2 linked regions of the Methanotorris formicicus Mc-S-70 genome follow. The protein of the gene in region 1 binds, or shares a complex with, the protein of each later gene. Links are inferred from orthologs where the notes say so. Each region holds a gene or a part of one and is shown on either strand. Other genes may lie near its edges.

What was found.
Region 2: the proteins of METFODRAFT_RS03180 (region 1) and trpE are in contact, whole or in part, in a crystal structure (PDB 1QDL), measured with the Saccharolobus solfataricus proteins. The link is inferred for Methanotorris formicicus Mc-S-70 from one-to-one orthologs. Residues at the interface, in WP_009992310.1 of Saccharolobus solfataricus: Tyr10, Ser12, Phe13, Val14, Tyr15, Asn16, Gln19, Gly22, Glu23, Arg32, Asp34, Pro55, Gly56, Thr57, Lys60, Asp63, Arg100, Val104, His106, Gly107, Lys108, Ile109, Thr133, Tyr135, His136, Ser137, Leu138, Glu177, Ser178, Val179; in WP_009992309.1 of Saccharolobus solfataricus: Glu95, Lys96, Ile171, Arg172, Ser173, Gly174, Tyr175, Ile176, Phe177, Glu264, Ala268, Leu271, Met272, Val274, Asp275, Leu276, Arg278, Asn279, Gly282, Lys283, Cys285, Val286, Pro287, Gly288, Thr289, Val290, Lys291, Val292, Lys316, Pro338.

What each region holds. Positions count from the first base shown.
Region 1 is NZ_AGJL01000012.1:23,201-29,671, forward strand. The notes cover bases 1-2,739. They hold METFODRAFT_RS03180 (anthranilate synthase component II), read left to right. Parts: upstream 1-948; coding sequence 949-1,530; downstream 1,531-2,739. Other genes in these bases: argS (arginine--tRNA ligase), read left to right, coding at 1-838; METFODRAFT_RS03185 (hypothetical protein), read left to right, coding at 1,533-2,024; cyaB (class IV adenylate cyclase), read right to left, coding at 2,167-2,709; METFODRAFT_RS03195 (Rrf2 family transcriptional regulator), read right to left, coding at 2,719-2,739. In the rest of the region: more of METFODRAFT_RS03195, read right to left, coding at 2,740-3,153; METFODRAFT_RS03200 (DUF2334 domain-containing protein), read right to left, coding at 3,178-3,909; METFODRAFT_RS10595 (transposase), read right to left, coding at 4,278-4,412; cyclic pyranopterin monophosphate synthase MoaC, read left to right, coding at 4,527-4,985; METFODRAFT_RS03210 (segregation and condensation protein A), read left to right, coding at 5,189-5,872; METFODRAFT_RS03215 (TldD/PmbA family protein), read left to right, coding at 6,037-6,471. UniProt on the Methanocaldococcus jannaschii protein: Part of a heterotetrameric complex that catalyzes the two-step biosynthesis of anthranilate, an intermediate in the biosynthesis of L-tryptophan.
Region 2 is NZ_AGJL01000004.1:14,054-30,502, reverse strand. Bases 12,760-15,655 are described here. They hold trpE (anthranilate synthase component I), read left to right. Parts: upstream 12,760-13,438; coding sequence 13,439-14,872; downstream 14,873-15,655. Other genes in these bases: METFODRAFT_RS01280 (acylphosphatase), read right to left, coding at 14,906-15,325; METFODRAFT_RS01290 (ATP-grasp domain-containing protein), read left to right, coding at 12,760-13,429. Outside these bases: METFODRAFT_RS01365 (class I SAM-dependent methyltransferase), read left to right, coding at 1-112; METFODRAFT_RS01360 (class I SAM-dependent methyltransferase), read left to right, coding at 102-719; METFODRAFT_RS01355 (radical SAM protein), read left to right, coding at 724-2,445; METFODRAFT_RS01350 (DUF2119 domain-containing protein), read left to right, coding at 2,450-3,046; METFODRAFT_RS01345 (ABC transporter substrate-binding protein), read left to right, coding at 3,203-4,288; METFODRAFT_RS01340 (FecCD family ABC transporter permease), read left to right, coding at 4,432-5,397; METFODRAFT_RS01335 (ABC transporter ATP-binding protein), read left to right, coding at 5,384-6,175; TDT family transporter, read left to right, coding at 6,324-7,367; METFODRAFT_RS01325 (OsmC family protein), read left to right, coding at 7,380-7,946; METFODRAFT_RS01320 (PLDc N-terminal domain-containing protein), read left to right, coding at 7,959-8,198; METFODRAFT_RS01315 (DUF166 domain-containing protein), read left to right, coding at 8,203-8,898; METFODRAFT_RS01310 (radical SAM protein), read left to right, coding at 9,002-9,937; METFODRAFT_RS01305 (hypothetical protein), read left to right, coding at 10,125-10,607; METFODRAFT_RS09850 (hypothetical protein), read left to right, coding at 10,801-11,106; METFODRAFT_RS01295 (DUF2117 family protein), read left to right, coding at 11,484-12,596; more of METFODRAFT_RS01290, read left to right, coding at 12,611-12,759; and 2 more genes.

The sequences.
Region 1 (6,471 bases):
ACTTGATTTGTCTGATTTTGGAATAGAGAAGAAGTTGGTTTTAGCGAGAGCAAATGGAACAAGTTTGTATTCAACAAGAGACATAGCGTATCACGTAGATAAAATGGAAAATTGTGACATTGCAATTGATATTTTAGGAGCAGACCATAAACTTACAGCAGAGATGGTTAAAGGGGCATTAAAATTACTTGGCTATGATGTCCCTGAGGTTGTGTTTTATGAATTCATTTCCCTCCCAGAAGGTTCTATGAGTACAAGAAGAGGAAGGTTTATAAGTGTTGATGAACTCTTTGAGGAGGCAAAGAGAAGAGCATTGGAGGAAGTTAAAAAGAGGGGAATAACGGATAATGAAGAAGAGATAGAAAAAATAGCAACCATAATTGCAGTTGGTGCAGTGAGATACAACATTGTCAGAATCTCTCCAGAAAAATCAATGGTATTCAAATGGGAAGATGCCCTTGACTTTGAGAAGGTTGGATGTCCAGTTATTCAATACGCCCATGCAAGATGTTGTAGAATTTTGGAGAAGGTTGAGATTGAAAGTAATGAAGATTTATTTAACTATGAGTTAGATAACAGTGAGAAAATATTGATAAAGACGCTCTCAAAATTCCCAAAAATTGTTGAAAAAGCGGCGGAGAGTAGAAGACCACACATAATTGCAAATTATGCCTTAGAGGTTGCACAGGCATTCAACAAGTTCTATGGAAATTGCCCAATATTAAAAGAGGAAGATGATGTTAAAAAATCCTCAAGAATAAAAATGGTAGAAGCAACTAAAATTGTTATAGAGAATGCCTTAAAATTATTGGGTATTGATTGTCCTGGTAAAATGTAATTATTTAAAAGAGGATACCGAGCGAAGCGAGGCATCCTATCCCATTTGTGTCCAAGTAAGATGTAATTTACTTTATCTTTTTGATAATTCCAAAAATTTCTGGTGAAACAATGAAAGTCCTAATTATTGACAATATTGACTCATTTGTTTGGAATTTAGTTCAATACGTAGGGACTTTAGGATATAAAGTTAAGTTAGTAGATAATAAAATCACATTAGAGGAAATAAAGAAAATAAATCCAGATAGGATAATAATCAGTCCAGGACCAAAAACACCAAAAGAGGCAGGGAACTGCATAAAAATCATTCAAGAGATAGATGATATCCCAATTTTAGGAGTTTGTTTGGGGCATCAGTGTATTGTTGAGGCATTTGGTGGAGAGGTTGGGAGAGCAAAGCACATCATGCATGGAAAAACAAGCAGAATTGAGCATGATGGGGAAGGGATATATAAAGGTATCCCAAATCCATTTTATGGGACAAGGTATCATTCTTTAGTTGCTTATGAAGTTCCAGATGAGTTAAAAATAACCGCAAAGAGTTTAGATGATGGGTATGTTATGGGAGTTAGGCATAAGAAATTGCCAATTGAGGGCGTTCAATACCACCCAGAGAGTGTCTTAACTCACTCAAAAGAAATCCCATTTCCAAAATTGGGACTAAAATTAATTAAAAACTTCATAGAGGGCTAAAAATGGATGTCTATGAAATTTTATTCCGAAAATGTTTGGAATATGAAGTTTTATTGGATGATGAAAAAGTTCCATTGTGGAAATTAAAAAAAGAGGATATTGATAAAGTTAATTTTGGTTTACCATGGGAGAATTTACAGGATTTGGCAATATATCTATATGAATTAAAGAAAGAACAGCAGAGGTCAAAGGAATTAATTAAATGTGATATATCTGAGATTCTTGTGGGTATTGCCTTTCTAAAATCAGAAAAATCTAACTCATTGATTGCAGATGAAACTTTGGGAATAAATACGTGTTTAAATTATTTGAGTGAGTTAATCACTGCGAGGATAAACTGCATAACAAGATACTACTATCTAATGAAAAAACCTCACAATACAGATATTTTTGATGAGATAATTTTAAAATTCCCCCAGAAGAAAGATGTTAGAGCAAAGAATATCAATGATTTAAAGGAAATCGTATATAGATTAAAGGATTATTTTGAATAAATTTAAAAATTCATGAGAAAGAATGGTATTGTTGAGCATATCATTGCCACGCCTATCAAAATTGCAAGGAGTTTTCTTTTATCCATTACCTTCCCTCCACAGTCGAATATGGTCAAAACTTTTTAGAAAAAGATTTTATTGTTCAGCATCCTCTCTTATGTAGCAATTCTAAATATGACTTTCTTTCTAATCTGTCTGAACTTATATTTAAACTTTTCAGTATATTCATGAGTAGATTTAAGGTAGTGTCTTTTTCTTTTTCATCTTTAATAGTTTTTTCTAACTCCAAATAAAGCCCTACACCATCAACATTGTCAATAGATACCTCAATATCTCCTTTTTTGTATATCTCCCTAATCTTCCTTATTGGTGGAACTTTTTTGAATCCCAATTTTTCAAGGATTTTTTCCATTTTATACCCATTTTCTATTTTAACCTCAATCTCCTCTCTCGTTTTTGATATTTTGTCAATTTTTGGACCTTTATAGGTTATAAACCATAAGTTGTTTTCTTTTCTTATCCTCAACGCCTCATCCGTCTTTGCAAAATCCCTATCAATCCCATTAAAATAAATATCTACTTGTTCTTTAACCTCTTTCTTTTCAAATCCAAGGTCTTTTAATATTTTTTTTATGTTTTCCAGTTCATCTTCATTTATCTTTGCCTTTATCTCAACCTCTATCATAAAACCACCTTAAAGAATTATCAATTTTTTAACGGTATCTTTTAGTTTCTCCCTCAACTCATCAATATCTACATTCTCAATAACAAGCCAAATTATTACATCTTCATTATCCTTTTCGAGTGTTGTTGATAATATATTACCATTTATTTCTGATATCTTTGATGTTATCTCTGCCAACAAGCCAATCCTATCCTTTGCTATAATCTGCACTTTTATTATTGATAAGTTTATCTCCCCCTTTTCAATCAGATATCTGCCATCTTTTGTTAATTTTATTCCCCCTTTTTTCCCTTTTTTTGTCTCAACTAACCCCAAATCCCTCAAAGTTCTTATATGTCTATCTATATTTTTTGGATGCATATTTAATTTTTCTGCAATCTCCTTTGTTGTTGAGTAGGTTTTTAAAAGTTCCATAATCTCTTTTGTTAATCCGCTAACCTTCATCTTTTCACTTTTGAAAATATTTGTTTATTTTGTTATGGTTGTCTGATTTAAAAACTCATCTAAAAATTCAATTCCTCCTCCATAGTTTATACTCTTTGGATGTATTGAGAGATAGAATAAGTATTTAGACATTTTATAATCAAATTCCGCTATAGGAAACACAATTCCTGTAAAACTTTTTGGTAAATACCATGTATATTCCCTATTTTCTATTGGAATCTTTCCTGTTTTTGTTATAATATAATTCTTCGTTATAATTGTTAAGTTGTAGGATAGCATAACATTTTCAGCATCCTTTGAAACTTCGTATCTTGGTGGTATGATATAAGATATATTATTAAATCCACAAGCATTCAATATTTCCAATGATTTTTTAATTTTTTCTTTTGCAACCTCTTTATTGCAGTTAAATTCACCATCTATATGGTTGTAGCCATGCAGTTCGATATGGTATCCTTTATCTTCCAATTTATGAAGAAACTCAACAAATTTCGGATAATTTTTTAAATTGTATCTATTGTTGTGGTTTACTATGACAAATAAATATGTTCTATTTTGATAGTGGTATTTATCTATTATCTTCACAATTTCCTTCAACTCATTATAGTACAGGGGACTCACGTCATGCACTAAGATTATGGGTTTGTGGGTATATACATTATTTTTAAAATTCGGGGGTTTGGTATTTAAGTTTATCTTTTCATCTATATATATAACTTTGTAAATGCCAAATATAAGTAAAATCGGAAGTAGCATATAGAGCAATCTCAATATCCCACCTTTTAAATCAAAAAACTTATTACATTTCGCTCATCTTCAAGTATCATTACCTAACATGATTATAAGTAATTCAGAGAACCAATTCGATTTATAGTTGCATATAAATGTATAGAAGTTTACATATAGGTGGAGATTTTTTTCGACTAATGCCTCGATGTTTTCTTAGATAAGGTTTGATTATCGAATGGAAGCATTCGCAGTTATATTCCGTTAGAGTATTCCCTCGATGCGTGATTAACTGTTAAATGATTAGAAATCTTTTTATGTAAAACATCTCTCCTAAAGGTATTCGCCTTTTAGCGAATATAGTTCCAGTTAGGTCGTTAAAGTGTCTTTTACACGAATTACATCTGTATCTTTACAACATCTTTCGAACCACAATATGGGCAAGTATATCTATCACTCCATCTAATCTCCCTTATAATTGCAATACACTCCTCATCCTTTGGTATGAATAACTTATATACTTCGACGCTCATAAGATTATATATTGCGATTATTATTTATAATTATTATTTATATATGTAATTGTAAGTGAAGATGAGTGTACATTAATATGGATATATATTTCTTATTATCATTTTGGTGATAGTATGCTAACTCATGTTGATGAAAAAGGAGTTAAAATGGTCGATATTTCAAAAAAAGAAGATGTTGAGAGAGTGTGTGTTGCAGAGGGATATATAAAATTGAAATCATCCACAATAGAGTTGATAAAGAAGAATGAAATTGTTAAGGGGGATGTTCTAACAACCGCACAAATAGCAGCGATGATGGGGGTTAAAAACACCCCCAACTTAATTCCAGCATGCCATCCTTTGCCCATAACTTCTGTTAAAGTTGATTTTGAGATTTTTGACGACAAAATTAAGACAACAGTTGAAGTAAAGACAACCTACAAAACAGGCATTGAGATGGAAGCATTGACTGGGGTTTCTATTGCTTTATTAACAATATGGGATATGGTTAAAAGTGTGGAGAAGGATGAAAATGGAGGGTATCCAAACACCGAAATCTATGGAATAAGGGTTGTGAAAAAGGTTAAAAAATGAATAATGTTTAATGTTTTATTTGGTAAAGTGGTGTTGTATAGTTGTTTGTGAAATTCTCTGCTTTTATTCAATCACAACAAATTTTTGAAAGAACAATAATTAAGGGCAAAATTCCAAATAATACCCAATCATACTCTTTAATTTTATGAAAGATACGGTCATTTATAACGCAAACGACTATGTCTTCAGTCAGTGGTGGTTTTATGGAGTTTGAATTGTGGATTAGGATGATAAAAGAAAGTATAGAAAAAAAGAACATAGATCCCTGGAATATAAATATAGCGGAGATTGCTGATTTGTATATGGGCAAAATAAAGGAACTTAAAAGATTTGATATAAGGTTATCTGCCGATGTTATTCTTGTTGGGGGGATTTTGCTGAGAATGAAGTCGGAGGTACTTTATGGTGAATGTGAGATTGCCAATGAAGAATATGGGGATGAATTTTATGAGGATTATGATGATTACTATAATTATGATGAAGATAATGAAGATGTAAAGATAACCCCGCCAGTGAGAAGACCACCAGCAAAGGTTAATAAAGAAAAAATAACCTTAGATGATTTGATAAAGACATTGAAGGATGAACTGGAAAAGGTAAAAAAGAAGAAAATAAAAAAAAGCAAAAGCAATAAAAAATCTGTAATTTTAGAGGATGTGCAGGATATTGTTGAAGAGTTGATTGAAGAGGACGATATTTCTGATATTATTGAAAAACTTTTGGATGACTTAAGAAGGGAAAAAATCATGGTATTTCAAAAAAAGTTCTCGTCAAAAGAGGATAAAGTTAAGTATTTCCTCCCCTCATTATATTTGGCTAATGATGGAAAGGTTGAACTTATTCAGGAGGAGTTATTTGAGGATTTAATTGTTAAATTAAAGGAATAATGGACAATAAAAACCCCAGAGAGGATGTTGAGCGATTTAAAATTAGTTATGGTTTAAATAATCATTAAAAAATTCGCATACAATCATACTCTATCCCGTTTGGATGCTACCTTTTTAAAAGGTTGCGATTTGATTATTAAATTAAAGGAATAAAAGGTGATTAAATGGACATTATAGAGAAAATCATGAACATTGGAGAAAAGGAAGGATTTGAAGTTGAGATTTTTATTTCAAAAGGAATTTCTTCATCAATTGATTTAGATGGGGAAAGTGTAGATAGTGTAGAGTTGTCAAAGGACTTTGGGATTGGAGTTAGAGTCATAAAAAATAGTAAGATTGGTTTTGCATATTCAAAAAAAGAGGATACTGAGGTAGTATATAAAGCAATGAAAAATTTAGTTGAAGATAAGTTTGTTTCATTTGCAGAAAAAGAAAAGTTTAAGGAACCAAAGGGGATTTTTTACAAAGATGTTTTGGAATTGAGTGAGGAAGAAATGTTAGGTGATTTGATTTTAATGAGAGATATTGCAAAGGATGAAGGTGTTATTGTAACTGGTGGAGGAGTTTCTAAGAGTTATGAATACAATAGAATAGTTAAT
Region 2 (16,449 bases), on another replicon or contig:
AGATGAAAAAGTTAAAGAAAAAATAAAGAACTATTTAATAGAAAAGTCGGAGGATGGGAAGTTTATAGTCAATAATAAAGTGGCAGTTATGTGGTGGGAATGTGAAAGATGATTATAAGGATTTTGATGAGATTGTAAGGAATATATTTGCTCCAATTTATCCGGTTATTGCAAAACAGATTGTAGAAAGAACAAATATAAAGGATGGGATTTGTATTGACTTAGGAACTGGTACTGGAGCTTTGGCAAGAGGTATTGCAAAAATAACCAATTTAAAGGTTTATGCATTGGATATTTCAGAAGATATGCTTAAACTTACAGAGAAATATACCAAAGAGGAAAAATTAGACGGCAAAATCATTCCAATTCTTGGGGATGTGCATAATATGCCATTTAAAGATAATTTTGCAGATTTGATTATCAGTAGGGGTTCAATGTTTTTTTGGGAAGATAAGGTAAAAGCATTTAAAGAGATTTATAGGGTCTTAAAACCAGAAGGAATGGCACATATTGGAGGAGGTTTTGGAAATAAGGAGTTGAAGGAAAAGATATTCGCTGAAATGAGGAAAAGAAATCCAAATTGGGACAATGAAGTAAAGTCAAGGATGGGGAACCATAACAAAGAGTTATTAAAAGAAATCCTAAATAAAGCAGGCATTCCAAATTACAAAATTATAAATAATGATTCTGGCTTATGGATTTTAATAAAAAAAGAGTGAAAATATGAGATGCAATATATGTGAGTTTAGATGTGAAATTTTAGAAGGAAGAACTGGAAGATGCGGAATGTATACTAATAAAAATGGAAAAATAATTGAGAGATTCCCCCATAGTTATTTATTTTTATTTCCCATCTCTATTGAGACGATGCCAATACTCCACTTCTATCCGAGACATAAAGTTTTGCAAATAAGCAGTATTGGATGCAATTTCAAATGTACTGGCTGTATATCTGAAGTTTTAATCAAAAATGTAGAATCTGCTTCAGAAATTCTCAAAAAGATTCCACCAGAAAGAATTATAAAAAAGGCAAAGGATGAAAACTGCATTGGCATAACATTCTGTATTAATGATCCAATAGTTTCACATCACTCCTTTAAAGAACTTGCAAAATTGGTAAAAGAAAATAACTTGTTTGTAGGTTGTTCAACAAATCTATATTTTACTGAAGAATCTTTGAGAGAATTAACTCCTTATTTGGATTTTGTAAATGTTGGTTTAAAAGGATTTTCTGATAAGATTTACCAAGAATTCTGCAAAGTTCCATCGGCAGAGCCAATATTTAGGAATATAAAAATCTTATACAAAAATAATATTCATTTTGAAGTTTCTGTTCCATATATCAAAGGAAAAGAAAACGAAATAATAGATATAGCTAAATCCCTCTCCTCTATTTCAAGAGATATTCCTCTTCAAATTATGCGTTTTATTCCTCTTGGTGATGTAGATATGCATTTAGAACCAAGTATAAAGGAAGCAGAAAAGGTATGTGAAGAACTTAGGGCATATTTGGATTATGTTTATCTTTTCAACTCTCCCGGAACAGAATATCTAAATACAACAAAAAATGGGAAAATAATTATAAAGAGAGAGTTCTACGGTCCAATGGGGGCAAGAATTTTGGAATATACCAAAGATTATCATAAGATAAAAATTGTAGGAAAGATAAGTGAAAGTGTATTTGATGAAGAGGGATTTTTTGGAGGGTATAGAATTACAAGGGCAATGGAGATGATTTTAGCAATATTAACTGCTATTGGTGTAAAAGATAAAGAAACAATAGGCAATATTTGGAAAGAAACATTAAATGAATCATTCATGAAGGAATTTCATGAGGTATGGGGAGGAGAAAAAACGTTATATGATTATTTGAATGTCGTTAGATATGTAGGTAAATTAGCCAAAAATGAGGAAAATGCAGAAGAACTAATAAATTATATCATCAAAAAGATGAAAGAAATAGAAAAAATAAGGGAAAAAATAAAAAAGGTAGTAAATGTATATTATTCAATGGGTTATCCATTATTTGCTTTAAATGGGAGTAGATTTGAAAATAAACTTGTAGAGTTTGTAGGTGGAAGGAGTTTAAATAAAGAGATAAAGAGAAAGGGAAAACCTGGTGTAAATATTTCAGTTGAAGAATTAAATAAACTAAATCCGGATGTTGTATTTATCTCAGGATTTTTATCCTGCCCAGAGGATGATTTCATTGAATATTGTAATAAGCATAGTATTTCTATAAAGGCATTGAAAGATAAAAAGATTTACAGATTACCAGTTGGATGGGATTTTGGAAGTCCAAAGTGGATTTTAGGTTTGATGTTCATTGCAAATAAGATATATCCAAAAATCTATAACTTTAATATTCAAAAAGAGGCTAATGAGTTTTATGAAAGGTTTTATGAAACATCTTTTGAAATCTCAAACCGTTCATTCTACAAGTGAGAGTATGGAAATCTTTGAATTTAAAGGTAATGGAACAACAAAGTTGTTTGTTGGAGGATTACATGGAAATGAAGGAAAATTTACAGAAATTGTGCTTAAAGATTTTGTAAATTTATTGAGAGAAGATAATTACGTTGGTAATGTAGTGGTTGTTCCAAAGTTGGTTGAAAATAGCAGATACATCTCAACACTGTCAGAAAAATATTACGAAACTATCGAAGGGAAGACGTTAATCAAGATTATTGAAAAGTATAGACCAAACGTCTATTTTGAACTCCATACCTACAAAGAAGAATCTTACAAAAAATTAACAGGGAATGATAGAAAAGTACCTCCACTTATAGACATCGGGAACAACATCTTAATTGCTTCAATTTCTCCAATCTTAAGGAATAAATTTGATAAAGAAGATTTCTGCATGACGGTTGAGATTCCAAGTTGGAAAGTTCACGAAGTCAAAGATGAAATTATAAAAATCTTAAAAATTGGGAGTAAATACCCGACAAGAGATGATATTATTAAAAAATTAAAAGAATACTATCCAGAATCAATAAAAATGGCTAAAGATTTTTCAAAAAGATACCATTTAGTTCTTTTTTAATTTTTATAATTGTCTAAATATGTTAATTATTTTTGATAAACATAATATTTAAATAGTAATCACAAATAGTAATTATTTTAATGGATAAATCCCTTGGTGAAGAATAGGAATAAATCTTACGGCATAAGGAAGCATAATTCCGTTTGGGTGATTACTATGAAAAATAATTTAAAAAGAATCATAACAATCTTGCCTTTAATAGGAATTCTAATCCTTGGAGTGATTGCATGTGGTTGTATGGAACAGAAAACAATGAATATTCAAAATGATGAAAAAACTACTGCTGAGAAAACGACTCAAAATTTTGTAACAATTACCGATGCCACTGGAAAAGAGGTAAAAATTAAAGAGCCAGTTGAAAAAGTTATAACGGTTTATGGTTTAAGTCCTTCTTTCATCTATCTCCTTGGGGAGGGGGGTAAATACTATGCTGGATGGATGTGGGGAACTAAATTTTACAAATTAGTAGATCCAAAGGCTGAAGAAAAGGCAAATAATGGCAGAACATTAAATGTTGAGGAAATAAAAAAGGAGGATCCAAATTTTGTTATTGCAGCATATTGGCAAGCCAACAAAAAAGATGTTAACCAACTTGAAAGCCTTGGAGTTCCAGTTGTTTGTATAAAAGTTGAGAGCATTGATGATATCTATAGTACAATAAAAACATTGGGAAAAGTGTTTCAAAAAGAAGATTATGCTAATGAGATAATAAACTACTACAAAACTAATGCTGAAGATATAGAAAAAAGAATCTCGAAAACCAAAGAAAAACCAAAAGTTCTTATTATATACTATAGTGGAAAGGCAAAGGCATACAAAACCTTTGGAGGAGATATGTTTCAAAGTAAACTTGTAGAGATGGCTGGGGGAGAGAGTGTTTCAAAAGATCTATCTGGAAAAAAGACAATAAATGTTGAACAAGTAGCAAACTGGAATCCTGATGTTATATTGATAATTCAATACGGAAAATCTGCAGGAAAAGTTAAGGAAAACATACTCAATGATCCTGCTTGGAGTAAGATAAATGCTGTTAAAAATAAAAAGGTTTATGTCGTACCAAATGATGGAGAAAATTGGATTGACCCATGTCCAAAGTGGATTCTTGGATTGTATTGGACTGCAAAAGTTCTACACCCTGAGGAATTCAAAGATCTAAACATTAAAACCAAAGCAGACGAGTTCTATAAGAAGTTTTTTGGGTTGAGTGTTGATAAAGTGAATATTACTGGGAAATTGGATTAAAATTTTATTTAATTTCTTATTATTTAGAAAATTCCAGAAAATTTAGAGGGGCATGTAAAATGTACACTAATAAGAAAGTAGTTTCCAGTTATTGCTGAAAAAACCTATCCAGAAATTTATAAATTTTGAATTGGGTGTCATAGATGAAGATCTGTCATAACACTTTGCTGTTTTTATTATTTTTAGGAATGTTTGTTATTTCGTTATTTATTGGGCGATTTCTATTTCTCCCATGGGATATGAATAATTTAACATATTCTATTTTATTTGATGTTAGATTACCAAGGATCATTGCAGTTTCTCTTGCTGGGGCTTCTCTTGGTTTGGCAGGGATAACCTTTCAAAATCTATTTAAAAACTACTTAGCAGGTCCGGGAGTTTTGGGGGTTACAAGTGGCTCTGCATTTGGTGCAGTATTTGCAATCTTAGTTTTTCCTTTAAATCCATATCTTATACAAGGATTCTCATTTATTTTTGGTATTGTTGCTGTTGTTTTAGCATATAAATTAGGAAAATGTCTTGGAGAAAGTTTATTGAGTTTGATTTTAGCGGGGATGATGATATCTGCCTTTTTCTCTGCACTCGTTGGTTTGGCAAAGTACTTAGCAGATCCATACAACAAACTTCCTACAATTGTTTTCTGGCTTTTAGGAAGTTTTTCAGGGATTAGGAGGGAGGATTTAGAAGTTGCATTCTTTCCAATGGTTTTAGGAATTGTTGGTATTTTATGCTTAAGATGGGTTTTTAACATCCTCTCTTTGGGAGATGAAGAGGCTAAAGCATTAGGCGTTGATGTAAAGAAGTATAGGACTTTGTCTATTGTCTTAGCAACATTGGCTACTTCTGCCTCTACCTCAATTGCAGGGATGATAACTTGGGTTGGGGTAGTTAGTCCTCATATAGCGAGATTGGTTGTTGGGGTTGATAATAGAAAACTCATCCCAGCAACTGCAGTTGTTGGAGCATCCCTTCTACTTATTTGTGATGACATTGCAAGATCTTTAACATCCTCAGAACTTCCTTTGAGCGTTATAACAAGTTTCATAGGGGCTCCAATTTTGTTTATTATTTTAGTTAAAAGGAGGGGGATGTACTATGTTAAGGATTGAAAATCTTTATTTTTATTATGAAGAAAAAGAAATTCTTAGGGGCGTTAACCTTAAATTAAAACATGAAGTTGGATGCATCTTAGGGGCAAATGGAGTTGGAAAATCAACACTTTTAAAATCCATTGTTGGATTACTAAAACCAAAAAAAGGAATTATTGAATTTAATGGAAAGAATATATTAAATTTAGGATTTAAAGATAGAGCAAAATTAATATCCTACGTTCCTCAAGAATTTTCTATTAACTTTCCATATACAGTTTTTGATACCGTTTTAATGGGAAGAAATCCACATGTGGATTTTTTAGAAGGGCCAAATAGTAAAGATGAAAAAATAACATTAAAATGTCTAAATATTCTTGGAATTAATTATCTAAAAGATAGGCCATTTACTCAATTGAGTGGAGGGCAGAAAAGATTAGTTTTAATAGCGAGAGGTTTGGCTCAAGAAGGAAAATTAATGATATTTGATGAACCAACATCGTATCTTGATTTCAAGAACCAAATTTTGGTTTTGTCAGTGATTGAAAAAATCTCAAGGAAATTTGGTAAACTTGTTCTTTTATCCCTTCATGACCCAAATTTGGCATTTTTCTTTTGTGATAATGTATTTTTAATGAAGGATGGGGTTATAATCGATTGTGGAAAACCAGACGATGTTATAACAGAAGAAAATATAGAAAGATTATATAACGGATTAAAAACAGAACTCATTAAATTCTCAGATAAAAAGTTGGTTGTTCCAAATAAGGAGTTTTTGGAATTGGATGTTGTGTTGTAGGTTTGCAAAATGGATTTTACTATTTTTATTAACATAATATTAATATATTTAAATTTATTTTAAAAATATTTAAATTAATCAATATATAGAAAAGTTTAAATATAAGGACACAATGTTATACGCATATGTGCAAAATTGGGTGAAAAAAATGTTAGAGGCATGTGAGTCAAAATGGGATATTGTAAAAAATTTTGTGCCATCGTGGTTTGCATCTGTGATGGGAACAGGTATTTTGGCCATATCGAGCATTATGTATTCATCATATCTTCCAATATTGAACGATGTTGCTGTTGTATTGTTTTACTTTAATGTGTTAATGTTCTTTGCATTCATAATCCCCTGGACTTTAAGATGGATAATGTATCCTAAAAATGCCTTTGCTGACTTAAAGCATCCAATATTAAGTTCATTCTATCCAACAGTTGCTGTGGCAATGCTTGTATTGGGCTCTGATTTCATAAACATAGGCCATAGTATGTTTATTGGGAAGATATTTTGGGGCATTGGTGCAATAGGAATGGCGATATTTAGCATTGTTATACCATTTTATATGTTCAAATCAGATCATATAAAGTTAGACCATGTTAATCCAGGTTGGTATATTCCACCAGTTGGTCTAATAGTTATTCCCATTGCAGGAAGTTTAATTATGCCACATTTAAGTGGAATTTGGTATGAACTAACTGTTCTTGTTAATTACTTTGGATGGGGTGCAGGATTTTTCTTATATCTTGCTTTATTGGCAATTGTAATATATAGATTCATACTACACAACCCACTACCTTCAACATTGGCACCAACAATATGGATTAATTTGGGTCCAATCGGTGCTGGAGTTATAGCACTACTTAATTTAGTAAATAACTCCTCATTTATACCTATAAAAGAGCCGTTTTATGTGTTTTCATTTTTATTCTGGGGCTTTGGATTGTGGTGGGCTGTGATGGCAATAATAATGACAATATACTATATTAAAAACCTAAAATTGCCTTATGGTATGCCTTGGTGGGCATTTATCTTCCCCCTTGGTGCTTATGTGGCATCTACTCATCTAATTTATGGAATATTCCACTACAATATAATAGATTATATTGGTTTTGGATTATACTGGCTATTGTTTGGATTATGGGCAATTACCCTTATAAAAACCGCAATAGCAACATACCACGGATATCCGTTTAAGGGACATTAAAAAGGTGATAACATGAACTTAAATATGGATATGCAAAACATTTCTGAAACATGCGAGGAAATGGCACCAAAAATGATGCCTAAAATGATGCCAAAATGTTTGGATAAATTCTTAATGAAAATCCCTGAAAATGAAAGAGAAGAATTTATTGCAAAGGTATTAAATATAATTGTAAGTAAGGATGAGAATAAAGAAGTTTTTGCTGAATATTTAGATATGTTTGAGGTAATGTTAAGTGTTAAAGGTTTGAAAATCCATTCAAGAGGGGGAAAAGGTTCTGTAAAGGAAAAGATATCCCCAATGGATTTGTTTTTGGCTGGACTTTGTGGATGTATCTGTATAGGTGTTGGTAACACTTTAAAAGATAACAACATTGATGCAAAGATAAAAGTTGATGGAAAGGCTGAGAAATCATTTGAAGAAGGAAAGATAAAGAAGATAAGCATAAATATCCATGTAAAAGTTGATGAGGATATAGATAAAGAAGAATTAAAAGAATTGGTTTTAGAAGGTTTTAAAAAATGTTTAATTAGCAACTCCTTAAATTGTGAGATTGAAAAGAATGTAATTTTTGAATAAAATGGTGAAATAATGTGGTTTTCTACAATGCATCCCATGGGAAATTTTGGAATTATGGAATTTCCATTTTTTAATTTTATGGTTTTTGGATTTATGTGGTGGGTAATAAAAATAATCGTCTTTATATGGGTTGTGTTGGATATACTTAAAAGAGATGATTTAGAAACTCTTGAAAAAATTCTATGGCTTTTAGTTGTTTGGTTTTTGGGGATTGTTGGGGCAATAATTTATTATTTCCTCTCAAAAAGGTGAAAAAGTGGCAAAAATAATGATTGTTTCAGATGGTGCCTATGGTGAAAGAGCAGGAAATATCTTAAAGGAACATGCAAAAATCAATGAATTTACAGGATTTTTTAGAATTCCAAAACCATCCAATTTTTTTGTAGATGAAATTGAGTTACCAAAAGAAATAGTAGAGAAATTTAAGGAGGCGGATATTCTCATAACCTACACAACACATCCAGACAATACTTATGAAGTTTGCAGAAGATGTAGAGAGGAAAACCCCAACATTGCCATAATTGTTGCTGCATGGAGAGGAAATGGGCAAAAAAAGGAATTACAGAAGTTCGATGCAATATGCCCACATATTATGTGTGAAATTGATGAGGATAACTTAAATATAGAAAAATATCCAAAACTAAAAGAGTTTTTGAAAGAATTTGGAAAGCCAAAGGTCAAAGTTTATGTTGAGGGCGGTAAAGTTAGGGATGTTGAGGTTTTAAGAACGTCTATTTGTGGTTCAACAATCTTTATGGCAGAGAATATGGTTGGAATGGATGTGGATGATATTGGAAGAAAAGGATCAATGCTTATACAAAGATACCCATGCGTTGCAGGGAAGATTCATCTTTTTTCTGATGAAGAATGCAAAAAAATAAAGGCATTAACTTTGCATAAAGAGGCAATAGAAAATGGCTTAATGGAGATAAAATATTTAAGGAAAAAATAAAAGAACTAATCATAAGTGAAGTAAATAAATGTATAATTAACGAATCAATTGGATTTGTTGAGAAAGAGGAATAACGAAAAATAATACTGCAAAAAGTGAGAAAATGTTTGTTTATGGTCCCGTTCCATCAAGAAGATTAGGTTTATCATTAGGTATAGACCCTATTTACCACACATGCACCTTTGATTGCATCTACTGCCAACTTGGAAGAACAAGGTATTTAGTCAGTTCTCCAAAAGAGATTCCAAAGGAAATATTGGAAAAATTCCCGACAGATGAAGATATTTACAATGAGGTTAAAAAGATAGTTGATAACAAAAATATCGATTACATTACCTTTGCTGGAAGTGGAGAACCAACACTCTCCCCTTATTTAAAAGATGCAATTGAGAGATTGAAGGAATTTGATATTCCAATTTGCGTTATAACCAACTCATCATTGATGAACTACAAACATGTTAGGAATGCTTTAAAAGAGGTAGATTTGGTTTCTGCAACATTAACATCAACAAACCAAGAGATGTTTGAAAAAATCCATAGAACAAAAATAAAACTTAAAGATGTTGTTGAAGGATTGATTAAATTTAGAAAAGAGGCAGAAGAAACCATTTTAAATATCGAATTGATGGTATTGGAAGGAATAAATGACGATAATGAAACCATATACAAACTCAAAGAAATAATTGATAAAATAAACCCAAACAACATTGAAATAAACACACCAATAAGACCGCCATACGAGAAATATGCAAAAAAAGTGAGTTATGAAAGATTAAAAGAAATTAAAGAAATACTTGGAGAAAAAGCATGTATGATAGGAACAAGTAAAAAGAAGTATAAAGAATCATTAAACTCCAATGTCCTTGAAAGAATCTCCTCAATATTAAAAATAAGACCATGCACTGTTGAAGATTTATCAAATGCCTTAGGATTACATATTTCAGAGGTTGGGAAATACCTATATGCATTAAAAAATAGTGAAAATTTGGAATGCACTGAAATTGATGGGAAAAAATATTATTTTATTAGAATTAAATGATTATCCTTATTTTGATAATAAAAAATTGTGGTTTTCAAAAATATTTATTTACTTATAGCGGAACAGTAAATGGTCAGTATCTCCGAATATGCATTACTGATAGTGTGATTTCTCATTATCGATTTTAAAACCAAAAAAATAAAATAGTATCGATTTAAATACCCAATTAAAAAACGGTGATTAAACCATGCTACCCACACTTAAAGAATTACTCGTTAATAGTTTAAATACTTTAGGCATAGCCAATTTGGATGATTTAGCTGATTATTGTTTGGTTAGAACTTTAACCGAGATAAAGACGATTAAAGCAATATCTGAAGAGATTTTAGGAATTCATCGAACAACCATAATCAAGAAACTTCAAGAGCTCTCAGAAATCGAGAATTGCCTTTATACTCAACTATTAAATCTTCCCAACATTTTGGACAATCGTAAATTTAAATTCTCAATAATAATCGATTCAACCTTATTGAGGAGATTCAGTAAGAACGTTTATGGATGCTCTATTCGATACAATTACGTAGAAAATCATAAAAAACCATATCAAGAGCAAATAAACACCTGTATCTACCACGAAAAATTATGTGAAATACTTTATATTTCACTACTCGCTTACTTTGTAAACGAAAGGGATATATTCCATTTATACTACAATAAAACCGCTAAATAAAAAAGCCACAGATATATTTATCGAAATTATTGATTTAACTTCCGATATTATTAAGAGGACGATTATTGGAGACGGCTTTGTAACGATAAAGAAAGTTTTAAAGAGATGTAAAGAATTAAAGGTCGATTACATTGGAAGAGTTAGGAAAAACCATATAATTGAATTTTTCGGTAAGAAGGTTAAAATAGAAGAGTTGTTTGAGAAGGATTTTAGCGAAGATAAGATTAAATTAAGGACTATTAAAGGGATAAAGTTTAAATTGTCCAAGAAAGTAGTTAATATTCCAAATGTTGGGAAAGTTAAAATCGTTGGAGTGTTAATGGAAGGGCAGAGGAAAGTTAAATATTTGGTCTCGACAAACTATAAAAAGAAGGCTGAGAATATTATAAACGAGTATTTAAAAAGATGTAAGATAGAAGAGTCAAACGAAAAACCTACGGTTTTTCGTAACTCGCCTGTTATCACAGGCGAAAGCATAGAGGAGATAAGTCGATTTTAGAAGTTGAAGGGAATTACTTATCATCAGAAAAGAGTAATATAGGATTTGTTAGGTTAATGGGAATGTTATTTAATTGCATCGAATACTTGGGCTACAAAAATGGAATATCATTTTATAAAGTCGTTAGAGAGTGTAGTAAAGAACTGATAAATAACGGATTATCGTAATCACACTGTCAGATGATTTAAACTTTGATAATTATGATAGAGAAGTTAAAAACTGGTTAAAATTGGGAAAAAGTTAAATTGTAGAGATTTGATTTTGATAACTTTTTGATTATGAAGATGTTATTGGGGAAGGAGATTTTAAAGTTAATGTTTTCCATTTTGGAAATGGGGTTTGTTTGGAAATAATTAAAAATTTTTTAAAGGGAGATTATGAGGATTGGTGTTGTTGTTCATGGGCCGGAAATAGTTGATAGTGGATATGCAAAGAAAATAATAGATTTGTTAAAGAATTTTGGAGATGTCAAGGCAAAACTCGGAGGAACTATGGGAAGGGTTGCAGTTATTGACAACAATTTGCAGGATGTTATTGATATTTCAGAAAAACTTATGCCTTCCCAATCCCTAAAAAAATTGGCGGATAATGACGTTTTGGTTTTGATGAATTATGGAAAGTCAAAAGAAACTGGGCATACATTTGGAAGGATTGTTGTTGAGAGGGCTAACATAAGTAAGGCAATAATCCAAATAGAGAGACCAGGGGAGAAAGATGGAACGATAATTGTTTGGAATAACAACAATAGCGAGGAAGTTAAAAAAATAGTTGATTTTTTATTAAATGCATTAAATTTAAAGGTTGAGAACTGTATAAGTGATGGGTTGAGTGTTTGGAGGGAAGGAAACAGGGTATTTAGAAGGGTTCATGGTGTTGATGAGGGAGAGGCAATAATGGTAAATGGGATTGTTGTTGGAAGGGCAAAGGATAAAGAAGTTGTTATTGTAGTAGAGGATGGGAAAATAGTTGATATTATAAATGGGGAGATAAAAGAGCATGGGGTTGAAAAATTAGGCAGAATTGATTTGGAAAAGGCGGTTATAAAAACTGGGCTATTGAGAAGACACCCATCTGCATTTAATCTTGAAGATTCTTATCCATCAAATAATGAGATTTTAAATAAGGGAGAGGTTGTTTTTATAAACCATGCAGGGGAGGATGTGTTGGAGAAGATTGGGAATAAGGATGTTTCAGTTGTAATAACTATTGGGGACGATACAACAACAATCTGCGGGGATATCTTAGCGAGGTTTGGAATTAGGATAATAGGAATTACTGATGGGGATAGGGATGAGATTTTAAAAAATCCTATTATTGCAGAGGGTTCTGTTATATTTTTAATTGAGAATATGAGGGATGATGATGTTGGAGAGTTGTTAATGAAGGTGTTTGAAGATAGAAGGACAGGGAGAATATCTTTTAGTGAATGTTTGGAAGTTGTTAAAGAAATTTTACATGAACATGAGGTTAAATATAAAGAGATAAAATAGAAAAGATGAGAGATATGATCGGAGTTCTTGCACATAAAAGAACCTATGAAAATGAATTGATTTTAGATACATTTAAAAAGAGAAATTTAAAGATAGATTTTGTTGATAGTAAAGAGGTTATTAATGGTGATGATTACCATTATGATCTAATATTATCAAGGGTTGAGAGGAGTTATTTATTTGAGGGCATATATGCATTGAAGTATTTTGAAAGTGAAGGACTAAATGTTATAAATAACTCGGAAACAGTTTATACATGCCAAAATAAATATCTAACCTATCTAAAACTAAAAAAATACATGCCAAAATCATTTCTAACTTACACAAATAACTTAGAGAAGATTTTAAATGCTATGGAAAAAAATAGTATAAATTTCCCAATAGTTATCAAACCAATATACGGTGGTTATGGGAATGGTATTGTAAAAGTAAGTAATATTTATGAGTTAAAAAATATTATCGAACTCCTTAGATTCCACAACAGGGAAATCTTTATCCAGGAATTTGTAAAATATGAGAGTGATGTCAGGGCATTTGTTGTTGGTGATGAGATTATTGGGACTATGGAAAGGATACCAAAAAATGATTGGAGGGCAAACTTTTCTCTTGGGGCAGATGTTAGGGAGTTTAATTTGAATAATGAGATGGAAGAGTTAATTTTAAGATGTGTTGAAAAAGTAGGGGCTGATATTGTTGGTGTTGATGTTTTGGTTTGTAGAGATAAATCTTACATATTAGAAATGAACATAACACCTCAATTTAGAGGGATGATGAAATTTGTTGATGTGCCTAATGCAATCGTTGATTTTTGTATTGATAAGATGAAAAAATAGAGGGAAATTATGATTAAAAAAATAAGGATGGAAGTTTCACCATTGGAAACTTATAGGAGTATTATTGGAGAAAATACATTTTTGTTAGAGTCTGCAGAGGGTGTTCCAAAAATAGCGAGATATTCAATATTGGGAAAGGCAGAAGGTAAAATAGAGTTTAAAGATGGGAAATTAAAAATTGAGGCGTTCACCGAATTTGGGGAAAAAATAAAGCATTTAGAAGGAAAATACAACTGCCCATTGGATGCTTTGAGGGAAGTGAGGAATGAGTATTTAAAGCACTTAAAACATATTGAGGAAATCCCATCCTATTTAAGGTTCAAAGGAGGGCTTGTTGGGTATCTATCTTATGATATAATAAGATATTGGATAGATTTGGATAAAATCCAACCAAGACCTATAAACGACTTAAACTTCCCAGATGCAGAATTTTTTATTGTTAAAGATTTTATTTCCTATGATTTAAAAGAAAAAACAATAAACTTGGTATCAGATAGCAAAGAAGGCATAGAAAAACTTGAAGATATCTTAAATAAGGCAAAAAATGAAGGATTTTGTAACTCTTCAATCCACTCTAAAAATGAAGATGAAAACACCGATATAAAAATAAAATCCAACTTTGAAAAAGAAGAATTTGAAGAGGCTGTTAGAAAGGCAAAGGAATACATCTATGCTGGAGACATATTCCAAGTGGTCTTATCAAGAAGGATGGAGGTTGATTTGAAAGGATATGATTTGTTTGAAATTTACAAGAAATTAAGGGAGATTAACCCATCCCCATACATGTATTATTTGGATTTTGGAGAGAGGAAGTTGATTGGTTCTTCTCCTGAAATTTTGGTTAAAACAGATATCAAGGATGGGAAGAGATATATAATTTCAAGACCTATTGCTGGAACAATTGGAAGGGGAAAGACGGAGGAAGAAGATAAAAAACTTGAAGAAATTCTCTTAAATGATGAAAAAGAAAGGGCAGAACATGTTATGCTTGTTGATTTGGCAAGAAATGATGTCGGAAAGGTTTCAAAGTTTGGAACAGTTGAAGTTGATGAATTTATGGTTATTGAAAAATACTCCCATGTTCAGCATATTGTAAGCAATGTTGTTGGGGAGTTGAAGGATAACTATGATTCCTTCTTGGCGGTTAAGGCAACATTCCCAGCAGGAACGTTAAGTGGTGCTCCAAAAGTTAGGGCAATGGAGATAATTGAGGAATTGGAAAAAACATACAGAGGATCTTATGGTGGAGGAATTGGTTATTTTGGATGGGATGATGTTATGGATTTAGCAATAACAATAAGAACTATTGAAGTTGTAAATGATAGGGGCTATATACAGGTTGGAGCAGGAGTTGTGGCAGATAGTGTTCCAGAGAAGGAATGGGAAGAAACCGAGAAAAAAGGTATGGCTATGGTAAGTACAATAAAATCCATAAAAAAATAATGCTAATAAATAGTGTGGATATTTCAGAGATGATTAAAGTTTTTTCTCCAATAATTCTATGATTTTGTCTAATTTTGCATTCATTTTTTCCATCTCTCCAAAAATTAATTTAATATATTTAACCCCTTCATCTAACTTTTTATTTAACTCGATTAAATCATCTGATGAAATCCTATTAATTCCTTCTGGGAATTCAATGTAGGTATCCAATTTCTTTTCTTCAATCTTCTCAATATTGATTAACTTATCTTCATTTTCCAACTCTTTTATGAATTCTATAAACAATTGCTTTTTTCTTTCGCTTGTAAAGTTTGCTAAAATCCTAACGGTTCCATCTTTATAATTATATACAACCCCGTCAATACCTAAAGCATGCCCCAAGTTTTCAATCCTCTCTCTAAAACCAACATGCTGAACTTTTCCATAAATCTTTAATTCATAAGTTGTAGGCATAATTCTCACCATTAAAATAATTTATCCATCTTAACTTATTAATCTTTTGAGATTTAAAAAATCTTTATTGTAGATTGTTGAGGATTTTTGTTTTATTTAAATCATAGGCACCTATATATTATCTAAATTTACCGATTCATATAAATTGATATAAACCTCTCTTATCAACTTAAATTTATCAATAATATTTTTATACTTCTCATAAATCCTCACAATCTTTCATTCCATAAATTTCCTAAAATTTCTAGTGCTGGTTTTTGTAGTTGGGTCTCTTCAAGCCCTTTCAACCCCAGTTTTTACTGCACTAACGATAAACACATAAGATATCCATAATTACTGTAAAAATAATTCCTCCAATAACCATTATGTGAGAACATCTATAAACCCCACACATTCTTTATTAATACATCAAATATTAATATTTAAAAATATAAAAATCTTTCTAAAAAAATAGATTTATCATCCAAGTAATGCCAAAAATAAATCCAATAGCCCCAATTAAGTGTTACCCACATAAAAGAATGAATATATCAAAATATTTACATGACTTCAATAGGGATTAACAATGCCATTCCTATTAAATCATCCTTACTAACTTTTCCATCAATCCCTGCAATGAACATTGCCCTATCTGCAGATCTCTCCATCTCAACCGGTACTGGGAATTCCTCACCTATTGCAATAATATGACCTACCCTATGTCTTGCATAAGGACATAACAAAATTAGATGCTTTGGAGGTATCTTTATCTCCTTTATTTTTATTGATTTTGCATCCCCTTGCTTAAATTCAACATCTTCATCAGCAACTATGGGGATGATTTTGCCCCCTTCTTTAAATTTGAAGTCATAGAGGTATTTTTTAGATTCTATCTCATGCTCTATTTTCCCTACTCTTCCAAGGATTCTAAACATAATTACCACCTAAATTTTTCATAAAACAAATAAAAATTAAGCAAAGTTATACCTCTTCCCCTGCTTCTCTTCTTTCAATCCTTGACTTAATAAGTTTCAATCTGAAGAAGTTCTCCCTCTCCATCTCATCCAATCTCATGGATATGTATTTTTTGGTTTCTTCCAATCTTGGAATGATAACATATTCAAGAGCATTTACCCTTCTTTTTG